3 regions of the Mycobacterium zoologicum genome follow, and region 3 is predicted to be linked to each of the others. Evidence: predicted binding sites of a transcription regulator. Region 3 holds the regulator's gene; each other region holds the start of a gene.

Region 1 (4,259 bases), on a different contig from region 3:
GAAACAGCGGCACTCCCAAGGTTTTCCGCAGCGCCCGCGCCATGCACGGATGTTCGTAGGCCACCGGGTCGATGCCGTTGCGGCGACGGATGTAGGGGTGCACCGATCCACCCTGTATCGGCCCGGGACGAATCAGTGCCACCTCCACCACCAGGTCGTAGAACACCCGCGGCCGCAACCGCGGCAGGGTGGCCATCTGCGCGCGCGACTCCACCTGGAACACCCCGACCGTGTCGGCGCGGGCCAACATCTCATAGACCGCCGCCTCCGACAGGTCGATCGCCGCCAGGTCCACCTCGATGCCCTTGTGCTGCGCCACCAGGTCGATCGCGTAGTGCAGCGCGGAGAGCATCCCCAGGCCCAACAGGTCGAACTTCACCAATCCGATTGCCGCACAGTCGTCTTTGTCCCACTGCAGCACGCTGCGGCCGGGCATCCGGGCCCACTCCACCGGGCACACGTCGGCGATCGGGCGGTCGCAGATCACCATGCCGCCGGAGTGGATACCCAGATGCCGGGGCAGGTCGGCGACCTGGGCGGCCAGCTCGATCACCGGGTCGGGGACACCGTCCAGCTCGGAACGATCAGCCGCCCCCCACCGGCTCAGCTGCTTACTCCAGGCGTCCTGCTGCCCGGGCGAGTACCCCAGCGCGCGGGCCATGTCCCGCACGGCGCTGCGGCCCCGGTAGGTGATGACGTTGGCAACCTGGGCGGCGTGGTCGCGGCCGTATTTGTCGTAGACGTACTGGATCACCTCTTCGCGGCGATCCGACTCGATGTCGATGTCGATGTCGGGTGGGCCGTCGCGCGCCGGCGACAGGAACCGTTCGAACAACAGCTCATTGGCCACCGGATCCACCGCGGTGACACCGAGGGCGTAACAGACCGCGGAATTGGCCGCCGACCCCCGGCCCTGGCACAGGATGTCACTGCGCCGGCAGAACCGGGTGATGTCGTGCACCACCAGGAAATAGCCTGGAAAGCCCAGCTGGGCAATGACTTCCAGCTCACGCTCGATCTGCGTATAAGCGGCCTGTGCGCGTTCGGGCGGGCCGTAGCGCTCCATGGCTCCGGCCAGCGCCAGGCGCCGAAGCCAACTGTCCTCGGTGTGTCCGTCGGGAACGGCAAACGGCGGCAGCCGCGGGGCGATCAGCGCCAGCGAGAACGCACACTGCTCGCCGAGTTCGGCCGCCGCCGGCACCGCCGCCGGGTACGGCGCGAACAGCCGGGCCATCTCCGCACCGGAACGCAGATGCGCACCGCCCAGCGGGGCGAGCCGGCCGGCGGCGGAGTCCAGCGACTGACGTGCCCGCACCGCACCCAGCGCCATCGCCAACCGGCCCCGATCCGGCCGGGCGAAGTGGGCGCCGGTGGTGGCCACCAACCCCACCCCGAACCGGGGCGCCAGTGCGGCCAGCGCCGCGTTGCGCTCGTCGTCGCAGGGATCGCCGTGCCGGGTCAGCTCCACGCTGACCCGCCCGGCGCCGAACCGGTCCACCAGGTCGGCCAACGCGCCGGCCGCCGCGTCCGGGCCGCCGGTGGCCAGCGCGTGGCGGACGTGACCTTTGCGGCACCCGGTCAGAATGTGCCAGTGCCCGCCGGCCGCGTCGGTCAATGCGTCCAGGTCGAAACGCGGCCTGCCCTTCTCGCCGGCCAGGTGCGCGGCGGCGATCTGCCGCGACAGCCGCCGATAGCCCTCCGGGCCGCGGGCCAGCACCAGCAGATGCGGCCCGGGCGGGTCGGGCCCCTCGGTGCGCGCAACCTGCCCCAGCGACAGCTCGGCGCCGAAGACGGTGCCGATCTCCAGTTCCTTGGCGGCCTCGGCGAACCGCACCACCCCGTACAGGCCGTTGTGGTCGGTCAGCGCGATGGCCCGCAGGCCCAGCCTGACGGCCTCGGCGACCAGCTCCTGCGGGGTGCTGGCCCCGTCCAAGAAGCTGTACGCCGAGTGCGCGTGCAGCTCGGCGTAGGGCACAACCAGGGAAGGCGGCCGATACTGTTCGCGTTGCGGTGGGGCCGACGGGGCGCGATCTGCCGACACACCGGCCGACACACCGGTGTGACGAGGCTTACCATCTAGAACACGTTCCATTTCCGCCCAGCTCGGCGGCCCGTAACCCCAACTCACACCCCCCAATTTATCGAACATGTGTGCGATATGCTTGAAGTTGGGTGTCGAGAAGAACTTTGATGCACTAATCTGTGTCAGATTCGGCACACCACCTCGAAAGGCATTCTTGATGTTCGGCCTTGTCAAACGTGCGTGGTTACCGCTGCTCATCGTGCTTGTCCTGCTGGTGGGAGGATTCGTCGTGCAGCGGGTTCGCGGTTATTTCGGCGCCGACGACAGCGGCAGCAGCGCCGCCCCGTTCGAGGACACCAAGCCGTTTCACCCCAAGGTCGTGGTCTACGACATCTTCAGCCCGGATGGGACCTACGCCGACATCAACTACCTAGACCTCGACGCCACCCCGCAGCGGGTCGACGGCGCCGGCCTGCCGTGGTCACTGACCCTGTCGACCACCAACCCGGCGGTGAGCCCCAATATCGTCGCCCAGGGTGACGGCGCCACCATCGGTTGCCGAGTCACCATCGACGGCGTGGTCAAAGACGAACGAATCGCCACCGGCCCGGTGAGCGCCCAGACCTTCTGCATTGTGAAATCCGCATGAGCAAACACACCGGCCCCGATGCCGACGCCCCGACCGACACGCTGACGGTGTCCCCACAGCCCAAGCGCGGCGGCATCCCGGCGTGGATCCGCCGGCTGGCGGTACCGATCATCCTGGTCTGGCTCGGGCTCACCGTGCTGGTGAATGTCATCGTGCCGCAGCTCGACGAAGTCGGGAAGATGCGCGCGGTGTCGATGGCCCCCAAGGACGCTCCGTCGATGGTCGCGATGATGCGCATCGGCAAGACCTTCGAGGAGTTCAAGTCCGACAGCTCGGCGATGGTGGTGATCGAGGGCGACCAGCCACTCGGTGACGCGGCACACGACTACTACGACGAACTGGTCAAGAAATTCACCGCCGACCACACCCACGTCGAGCACATCCAGGACTTCTGGAGTGACCCGCTGACCGCGGCCGGCTCGCAGAGCCCGGACGGCAAGGCCGCCTACGTGCAGGTGTACCTGGCCGGCAACATGGGCGAGACGCTGGCCAACGAGTCGGTCGAGGCCGTCCAGAAGATCATCGCCGATACCCCGGCCCCCGAGGGGGTGCACGCCTACGTCACCGGTGGGGCCGCACTCAACGCCGATCAGCACATCGCCGGCGACAAGAGCCTCAAGATCATCACCGCACTGACGTTCGTCGTGATCATCACGATGCTGCTGTCCATCTACCGATCGATCGGCACGGTGCTGCTGGTGCTGGGCATGGTGGTCTTCGAGCTGAGCGCCGCCCGCGGCGTGGTGGCCGTCCTCGGCTTCTACAACATCATCGGCCTGTCGACGTTCGCGGTGAACCTGCTGGTGACACTGGCCATCGCCGCCTCGACGGACTATGCGATCTTCCTGCTGGGCCGCTATCAGGAGGCGCGAGCGCTCGGCGAGGACAAGGAGTCGGCGTTCCACACCATGTATCACGGCACCGCGCACGTGATCCTGGGATCGGGCCTGACCATCGCCGGAGCAACCTTCTGTCTGCACTTCACCCGGCTGCCCTATTTCCGGTCGCTGGGCATTCCGCTGGCGATCGGCATGCTGGTCGTGGTCGTCGCCGCGCTCACCTTCGGCTCCGCGGTGGTGGCGGTGGCCAGCCGCTTCGGCATGCTGGAACCCAAGCGGGCCATGCGGATTCGTACCTGGCGGCGGATCGGCGCGATGATCGTGCGCTGGCCCGGGCCGGTGCTGGTGGCCACCACGGCGGTCTGTCTGGTCGGACTGCTCACCCTGCCGGGGTATGAGACCAACTACAACGACCGGATGTACCTGCCGGACTACGTGCCGGCCAACATCGGCTACGCCGCCGCGGACCGGCACTTCTCCCAGGCCCGGATGAACCCCGAGCTGCTGATGATCGAGACCGATCACGACATGCGCAACCCGGCCGACTTCCTGGTCATCAACCGGATCGCCAAACGAGTCTTCGAGGTGCCGGGCATCGGGCGGGTGCAGACCATCACCCGGCCGCTGGGCACGCCGATCGAGCACACCACGATCCCGTTCGCGATCAGCATGCAGGGCACCACCCAGCAGCTGAACATGAAGTACCAGCTCGACAGCATGAAGAAGATGCTGAAAATGGCCGAGGACA
Region 2 (4,259 bases), on a different contig from region 3:
ACGTCAGTCGGATCACGTGGCTCGGGAGGCTCGGTTGGGTAGCCGATCGCAATGGCGCCCAACGGTTCCCAATCGTCGGGGAGACCCAGCTCCGCACGTACCAGGTCGGCGGCGAAGATGGTGGACCCGATCCAGCAGCTGCCCACGCCGCGTACTGCCAGCGCCACCAGCAACCCCTGAACGGCGGCGCCGGCCGCCACGGTGAACATGGTGTGCTCGGCGTCGGTGCGGGCGGCGTCGGGGTAGTGGTGAGCACCGTCGGGAACCATGATCGGGATGACGACTTCCGGTGCGTCGTAAAGGATCCGGCCGCGTGCGACACGCTTCTCGATGGACTCCGGCGACTTGCCATCGCCGGCCAGGTCGGCGCGCCACTGATCGGCCATCGCGTCGAGCAGCCGGGTGCGCACGGCCGGGGTCTGCAGCCAGACGAACCGCACCGGCCGGGTGTGGTGCGGGGCGGGGGCGGTCAGGGCCTCGGCCATCGCGCCGGTGATCAGCTCGGCCGGCACCGGTTCGTGCGCGAACGTGCGTACCGAGCGGCGCAGCAGCTGGGCTTGGCGATGACCGGTCTCGATGGCCTCGGCGGTGCCCAGCCAGAACAGGTCCTCGGGCCCCGAGCGCACCAGTGCCGCCGCGGTGGAGCCGTCGTCGGAGCTGGAGAATCCGCGCACCACGGCCACCGGAACGTCGGTGAGCTTGCCCTTGACCAGGTCTGCGGCCGCAGCGAGTTCGTCGGCGACGGCCACCTCGGTGACCACCAGCTCGTTGCCGTGCCGGTCGACGGATCCGGCGTAGCCGTTGAGCACCGACAGGCCCGATGCCCCGATTGCGACGTCGATCTGCCCGTTGCGCCAGGCGCGGCCCATGGTGTCGGTGATCAGCACCGCCACACCGACACCCAGGTGATCGGCGAGCGCGACGCGCAACGCCGCGGCGCTGGCGTCGGGATCGACCGGCAGCAGGGCGAGTTCGCACGAGCCGACGTTGGAGCCGTCCACCCCGGCGGCGGCCTGCACCAGACCGAGGCGATTCTCGGTGATCCACGTGCGACCCTTGCGGGCCAATACTCGCACGGCTTCAGCCTCAACCAGCTGGCGGCGCAACGCATCCCGCGCCTCGGCGTCTTGCGGCGCGGGCACGATCCGGCCCTCGCACTTGGACACCACCTTGCTGGTGACCACGACGATGTCGCCGTCGGCCAGCCACGGTGCGGCCTGGGCCAGTGCGGCGGCCAGATCATCACCCGGCCGGAACTCGCCGAGGCCGGTTACCGGCAGGATCTCGACTCGGGCCGCGCTGCCGTGCTCGCTCATCGGAGGCCCGCGAGATCCAGTCCGGTGCGCACCATCTCGGCCGTCGCCGCCGGATCGGTCATCAGCAGCGGTGCGGCATGCACCCTCACACCGGGGACCTCTACGCCGGGGGCGTCCTCACCGTCGTGCACCAGCCAGTAGTCCAGGATGCCGGTTCCGCTTCGCGCGCCGTGGTATTCGCCGACGGCCTGCGAGGTGGATTCGATACCGATCACGTTCAGGCAGACATCGGCCATGCCGCGCAACGGCTTTCCGGCGATGATCGGCGAGTACCCGACGATCGGCGCGGGCGTGGAGCGCAGTGCGGCCCGAATACCGGGGATGGCCAGGATGGCGCCGATGCTCACCACCGGGTTGGACGGCGCCAGCAGCACCACGTCGGCTCCGGCGATGGCCTCGAGTGATTCCGGTGTCGCGGTGGCCTTCTCGGAGCCCACGAACCCGAATCCGTGGGTGGGCACTGCGGCGCGGTAGCGCACCCACCATTCCTGGAAGTGGACGGCGCGCTGGGTGTCGTCGTCGGGATCGGTGATGACGACGTGGGTTTCGCAGCTGTCGTTGGTGACCGGCAGCAGGGTGGCGCCCGGCTTCCAGCGGTCGCACAGTGCCGCGGTGACCTCGGTCAGCGGGTAGCCGGCCCGCAGCGCCTGGGTGCGCACCAGGTGGGTGGCCAGGTCGCGGTCACCGAGGCCGAACCAGTCCGGCTGCATGCCGTAGCTGTTCAACTCCGCCATGGCGTTCCAGGTCTCGTCGCGGTGGCCCCAGCCGCGGTCGGGGTCCACGCCACCGCCCAGGGTGTACATGCAGGTGTCGAGATCGGGGCAGATTCGCACGCCGTGCATCCAGGCGTCGTCGCCGACGTTGACCACCGCGGTCAACTGGTGTTCGACACCAGCGGACTCGTCGGCGAACTGGCCCAGACCCAGCAGTTTCTGGACGCCGAGCAGGAACCGGGCGCCGCCGACCCCGCCGACGAGAACCGTGATCTTCACAGCGCACGACAGTACCTTCGACGAAGGGGTGCTCGCGGCGGCGGACCGGGCCAACGGCCGCCCCGCGGGCCCCGGTAGGACACGCCGACGCGGCGGTGTGGGTTAGATGACACGGACTCGCCGGTCTCGGACACATCGAAAATCGATCACGAGATGGTAAGGAATTTGGCCATTCGGCTTGACCGAGCCAGCTAACCCGTGTCTAATCACAACAGTGTCATTTCCCGGTTGGCCAGCCGATTCTGGTGTCGCAGACCGAGATTCGATCACATGTTCGAATTGAGATGTGCTGCATCCCAATATGCGGGCGACGGAGCAGGATTGGCGCAACGAGGTGAGGAGGCGGGGCATGTCCTATGAGCACCTTTGGGGCGTAATGGGGGAAACACCGCATGCCGGTACCGACATGACATCGATGGGAGCCGAGCCGGTCCGTAACCGGCCGCATCTGAGTCTGGTTCCCGAGCCCGAGGGCTACGACGAGTTCGACTCGTTCGACGCCGACTCGGCCACCAACGAGGAATGGCAGGAGCGCGCCTTGTGCGCGCAGACCGACCCCGAGGCCTTCTTTCCGGAGAAGGGCGGCTCGACTCGGGAGGCCAAGAAGATCTGCCAGCGCTGCTCGGTGCGCAGTGAATGCCTGGAGTACGCGCTGGCCCACGACGAGCGCTTCGGTATCTGGGGCGGGCTGTCCGAGCGTGAGCGCCGCCGCCTCAAGCGCGGCATCATCTGAGCGTTTGAGAACCTGAGCCTTCGGGGATATTCAGTCGTCGATCGTCGGGTCGATGACGCCTGGCTCGACATCCAGATAGGTGGCGACCTGCGCCACCAGAATCTCGTGCAGCAAGTCCTCGAGTTCGATGCTGTCGTTTGCGCGTTGCTCGATCGGCTTGCGGAACAACAGGATTCGCGCCCGAGTCGGATTACCTCGAACGTCCACCCCGGCGGGGATCAACCGCGCCAGCGGAATCGGCCCGTCGGCGACCACTTCGGGCGGCCACTGCACGCTGTCGGGATCCTTCGCAGCGATCCGCGGAATCTCGTCGACGGCGATGTCCACAGCCGACAGTCGTTGTTTCCAGCGCTGCTCGATCGGTTCGTAGGCCTCCAGCACCGCCATGTCGAACCGTTCGGCGCGGGTGCGCCAGCCCGGCACGGTAGGCGGCAGCAGCGGCCCGCGGGGCTCGCGGCCGCGCCGGCGGCGACGCGTGGCGATCACGCAGCGATGGTAACGGTTGCGCATAGGGTGCCCGCCCATTGCGCGTGTCCGCCGCCGCGGCGGTGCAGGGCCGCGATAGCCTCACGGGCGTGAACGTTCCGCGTCGCTGCTGTCGGCCAGCATGCCCGCACTACGCGGTGGCGACCCTGACGTTTGTCTACTCGGACTCCACCGCCGTGGTCGGCCCACTGGCCACCGCCGCCGAGCCGCATTCCTGGGACCTGTGCTTCAGTCACGCCGGCCGCATCACCGCCCCGCGGGGCTGGGAACTGGTGCGCCACCCCGGCCCGTGGGTGTCGCCCGAAGAGGACGACCTGATCGCGCTGGCCGAAGCCGTCCGTGAGGGCGAGAAGGGCCAGAAGAGCGTTGCCGCCCCGGTCAACGGCTGGTACCCGCAGGCCGCGCCGACGGACACCGCGACGCGCGGCGCGCCGGTGACCACCCTGGGCGGCGGAGTACTGGCCCCGCCCGGGCCGTCGGGCAAGAACAACGGCCGGCGGCGTGGTCACCTGCGGGTGTTGCCGGACCCGTCGGACTGATCTCCGATTACGGGATAGGCTGGAGCGTCCAGAGTCCACTTCGTCAGGAGCCCTGTCCATGTCTCGGCCCGCTGCGGCTGTCCACCGTGTGATCAAGGCTTACGACGTGCGTGGCTTGGTCGGTTCCGAAATCGATGAATCCCTGGTTGCCGAGGTCGGCGCCGCGTTTGCCCGGCTGATGGCCGCCGAAGGC
Region 3 (4,259 bases):
CGTGGATCACCGAGGTCCAGGTCCCCGGCAGCGCCTCCAACTTGTTGGAGTACCGGATGGCCCAGCACGGCCACGAGGTGGTCGGGTTCACCGTGCATGTGCCGCACTACGTGTCCCAGACCGACTACCCCGAGGCGGCCGAGGCACTGCTCAAGCAGGCCGCCAAGACCGGGGCCCTGGAGCTGCCGCTGGCCGAACTCAGCACGGCGGCCGCCGCCATCCGCACCAAGATCGACGAGCAGGTCGGGGCGAGCGACGAGGTGGCGCAGGTGGTCACCGCACTGGAACGCCAGTACGACGCGTTCGTCTCGGCCCAGGAGAATCGGTCACTGCTGGCTCGCGACGAGGATCTGCCCAGCGCTGATGAGCTCGGCGCCGAGTTCGAACGGTTCCTGGCCCAGGAGGCCCGGAAGAACAGCGACGACGACTAGCTTCGCCGGAGTGACGCGGTGAGGTGATTCTGCGACGGCTGGCCGACCGCGCCCATGTCCATGGTGTAGGACAACTCGTCGCCGTCGAGGCGATAGTGCCGGCTCAGCGCCGACACCTCCTTGGCCGTAGGCGTCAGGCCGATGGTCGGCGCGGACATCTGCAGGTCGATCCGGTTGCCGTCGACCGTGTATCCGCCCACCTCGATCTCGGTGATGCCGCTCGGGTGCGCCAGCACCCATTCGATGCGGCCCGGCTCCGGCACCCGCAAGTAGCCGGTCTCGGCGTGCAACGGCAGGCCGTCGGCGGCGGATCTGGTCTTCTGGCCGTAAACGAAAAACGGCTTGCCGACGTGGGAGAACACCACCTCTTCGAGGTAGTCGAATGATGTGATCGTGGGATAGATACCGCGGCCTCGGCCGGACCAGGTGCCCAACAGCGGAGCCAGTTCGACGAGATTGGGATGCAGGTCGGGTGCCATGGCGCAAGCGTAGTGCGCCGAGACGCTCGCCGGCCCTCAACTGGTGCTGGGAACCTCACGGTGTTCGCGCAGCGCTTCGATCTCCCGCTCGAAGTCGGCCGCCGACGAGAACGAGCGGTATACCGAGGCGAATCGCAGGTAGGCCACTTCGTCGAGTTCGCGTAGCGGGCCGAGGATCGCCAAACCGACTTCGTGGCTGGGGATCTCGGGTGAACCCGCGGCGCGTACCGCGTCCTCCACCTGCTGGGCCAACAGATTCAGCGCGTCGTCGTCGACCTGGCGGCCCTGACAGGCCCGGCGCACCCCGCTGACGACCTTCTCCCGGCTGAACGGCTCGGTGACTCCGCTGCGCTTGACCACCGCCAGTACCGCGGTCTCCACCGTGGAGAACCGGCGGCCGCACTCGGGGCACGAGCGCCGGCGCCGGATTGACTGGCCCTCATCGGTTTCGCGGGAATCCACCACCCGTGAGTCTGGATGGCGACAAAACGGGCAGTGCACGGCCGCTCCTTCGCCCTCGGGCCACTGGGACAACTGTGAGCGTACCTGCGCGACCATCGGACGGCGGCCCGCCGTCGCCGCGAATCGCGGCCGGGCGGACACCTCGGGTCAGCCGATCGGCGCGATCAGCGGCTGACCGGCGTCCAGCGTGCCCGACTCGAGGGCGTTGAGCTCGCGGATCCGCTCGACCACCTGATGAGTGGGCGCGTCGGGGGCGACCCGGGCCGCCAGGTGCTGCAGGCTCTCCCCGCTCTGGACCCGCACCACGCCAAGGTGATCCGGTACCGCGGGAGCGCTTCCAGCCGTCGCCGCGCCGAACTGTGCAACCAGCCCGAGCCACACCGTGAACGCCGCAGCGATCAGAGCGAGCAGCACCGTGGTACCCGGGGTGATCGGGCGCGGACGGTGCGCGGCGCGCGACATCGACACACCGGTCCCGCGGTGCCGCAGGGGCTCGCCACCGGGCCGGGAGCGGGCCAGCCGCACCGGGCGAGTCGACACCGGGCGCCTGCGGGCCGGCGCGGGGGCCCCGGCCCGGCCATAGGCCGACGCAGGCGCAGACGCAGCCCGGTCGAAGGTCGGGGCGAACGTGTCGGTGAGCATCATGTGCGGTTCTCCCTCACTCGTAGTCGGCGAGCCTGTTCGCTCGACTGTTCGAATCATAATCGATAATACGTTCGATATCCGAACATGTGATCGATTCGTTGTCGAACACGTTAGCGGGCCCCTCCGACAACCCGGCCCGTCGAGCGCCACCCTTCGAACGTCCGCGCGACACACCTCGAACACATGTTTGATAATTCGTTTCGAGGCGACTACATTCGCACCCATGAGCGACAGCAGCAGTAATACGCCGACCAGCTCGCCGGACTCACCGTTGACCGCGCGGCAGCGCACCATCCTCGATGTCATCCGCGCATCGGTGAACGAACGCGGCTACCCGCCGAGCATCCGTGAGATCGGCGACGCGGTCGGGCTGACCTCGACGTCGTCGGTCGCACACCAGCTGCGCACGCTGGAGCGCAAGGGCTATCTGCGCCGCGATCCCAACCGCCCACGCGCCGTCGACGTGCGCGGCGCGGACGACTCCACGGTCGGCGCCGCGCGCACCGACCTCGCGGGCTCGGACGCACTGCCCGAACCCACCTTCGTGCCGGTTCTGGGCCGGATCGCCGCCGGTGGACCGATCCTGGCCGAGGAGGCGGTCGAGGACGTGTTCCCACTCCCCCGCGAACTCGTGGGCGAAGGCGAGCTGTTCCTGCTCAAGGTGGTGGGCGAATCGATGGTGGACGCCGCGATCTGCGATGGCGACTGGGTGGTGGTTCGTCAGCAGAACGTCGCCGACAACGGCGATATCGTCGCCGCGATGATCGACGGCGAAGCCACCGTCAAGACCTTCAAGCGCACCGGTGGCCAGGTCTGGCTGATGCCGCACAACCCCGTTTTCGACCCGATCCCGGGCAACGACGCGGTGGTGCTGGGCAAGGTCGTGACGGTCATCCGCAAGATCTGACGGCACACCGCCGTCAGTCCCAGCCTCAGCCGATACCGGCCAGTGCGAAGAACTCCTGACGGGACCGTCCGTCGGTGCGCAGCGTGCCCAGCAGGGTTGAGGTGACGGTGGTCGATCCGCTGGCATGCACCCCGCGCAACGTCATGCAGCTGTGCTCTGCACGAAGAACCACTCCCACAGCACGCGGCTGCAGGTGGTCGGTGAGCCAGTCGGCGACCTGCTTGGTCAGCCGCTCCTGCACCTGCGGGCGGGCGGCGAAGTAGTCGACGACCCGGGCCAGCTTGGACAGGCCGAGGATGCGCTCGCCGGGCAGGTAGCCGACGCACGCGGTCCCGGTGAATGGCAGCAGGTGGTGCTCGCAGACCGACCGGAACGGGATGTCTCGGACCAGGACCAGCTCGTCGTACCGCCCGTCGTTGGGGAACGTGGTGGCCTCGAACGGCTTCGGGGCGAACATCTCGGCGTAGGCGCGGGCCATCCGGCGCGGCGTGTTACGCAGCTGCTCGTCGGCGGTGGAGATACCCAGCGCGTGCAGGAATGCCGCGGCGGCCTGTTCAGCGGCGTCCAGGTCCGGAACCGGACGGTCAGCCACCCGCAGGTCGGCGTACACGGCCACTGACATCTAAGCCTCCCCTATGACAATCAGCATTGCGTTTAGATTGACCACACCCGACCCTATTTGTCAAAACTAATTGGTGTTACATTGGGGTGATGAGCACCCCAGCCAGCGGCGGCCTTGATCCGCTAGCCGGGTTGAGCAGCCTGGACGACCCGGTACGGCAACGGCTCTACCACTACATCGCCTCGTGCGACGACCCCGTGGCCCGCGACGACGCCGCGGTAGCCGCCGGCATCAGTCGCACCTTGGCGGCCTACCACCTCGACAAGCTCGCAGAGGCGGGAATCCTCTCGGTGAGTTACGCCAGGCCGGCCGGCCGCTCCGGTCCGGGCGCCGGGCGCCCCGCCAAGCGCTACGAGCGCACCCGCAATGAGCTCTCGGTGAGCGTGCCACCACGCAATTACGGGTTGCTGGCCGACCTGCTGATCACCGCGATGGACGCCGATGGCGACGGCACGGTGCGCACCTCGGTCTGGTCGGCGGCACGCCGGGCAGGCCGGATCACGGCGGCCCAACACGGCATCCTCGATGCGCTGCGGGAACACGGCTACGAGCCGGCGGTCACCGACGACGGCGACATCGAACTGCGCAACTGCCCGTTCGAACGACTGGCCCGGGAGCACACCGAAACGGTATGCGGGCTCAATCTGCAACTGATCCAGGGCATGTTGGAGGGCATCGACGTGTCGCCGCAGCAGGCAGACCTGACACCCTGC

Evidence for each region. The regulator LexA, encoded in region 3, represses DNA repair genes until DNA is damaged. The targets are predictions, from matches to a motif close to CGAACANNTGTTCG.
Region 1: the regulator LexA is predicted to act here: its motif matches at 2,143-2,156, upstream of K6T84_RS14745 (error-prone DNA polymerase).
Region 2: the regulator LexA is predicted to act here: its motif matches at 2,572-2,585, upstream of cofD (2-phospho-L-lactate transferase).

The regions. Positions count from the first base shown of each region.
Region 1 is NZ_JAYJJS010000017.1:58,353-62,611, forward strand. Features, by position in the region: gene K6T84_RS14745 (error-prone DNA polymerase) at 1-2,128, opposite strand, end outside; gene K6T84_RS14750 (MmpS family transport accessory protein) at 2,241-2,672, shown strand; gene K6T84_RS14755 (MMPL/RND family transporter) at 2,669-4,259, shown strand, end outside.
Region 2 is NZ_JAYJJS010000004.1:31,010-35,268, forward strand. Features, by position in the region: gene K6T84_RS04385 (coenzyme F420-0:L-glutamate ligase) at 1-1,316, opposite strand, end outside; gene cofD (2-phospho-L-lactate transferase) at 1,313-2,308, opposite strand; gene K6T84_RS04395 (WhiB family transcriptional regulator) at 2,715-3,041, shown strand; gene K6T84_RS04400 (metallopeptidase family protein) at 3,072-3,551, opposite strand; gene K6T84_RS04405 (DUF3499 domain-containing protein) at 3,617-4,066, shown strand; gene K6T84_RS04410 (phosphomannomutase/phosphoglucomutase) at 4,125-4,259, shown strand, end outside.
Region 3 is NZ_JAYJJS010000023.1:14,486-18,744, forward strand. Features, by position in the region: gene K6T84_RS17415 (proteasome assembly chaperone family protein) at 1-431, shown strand, start outside; gene K6T84_RS17420 (peroxynitrite isomerase) at 428-910, opposite strand; gene nrdR (transcriptional regulator NrdR) at 947-1,411, opposite strand; gene K6T84_RS17430 (LysM peptidoglycan-binding domain-containing protein) at 1,520-2,017, opposite strand; gene lexA (transcriptional repressor LexA) at 2,241-2,924, shown strand; gene folE (GTP cyclohydrolase I FolE) at 2,950-3,546, opposite strand; gene K6T84_RS17445 (helix-turn-helix transcriptional regulator) at 3,636-4,259, shown strand, end outside.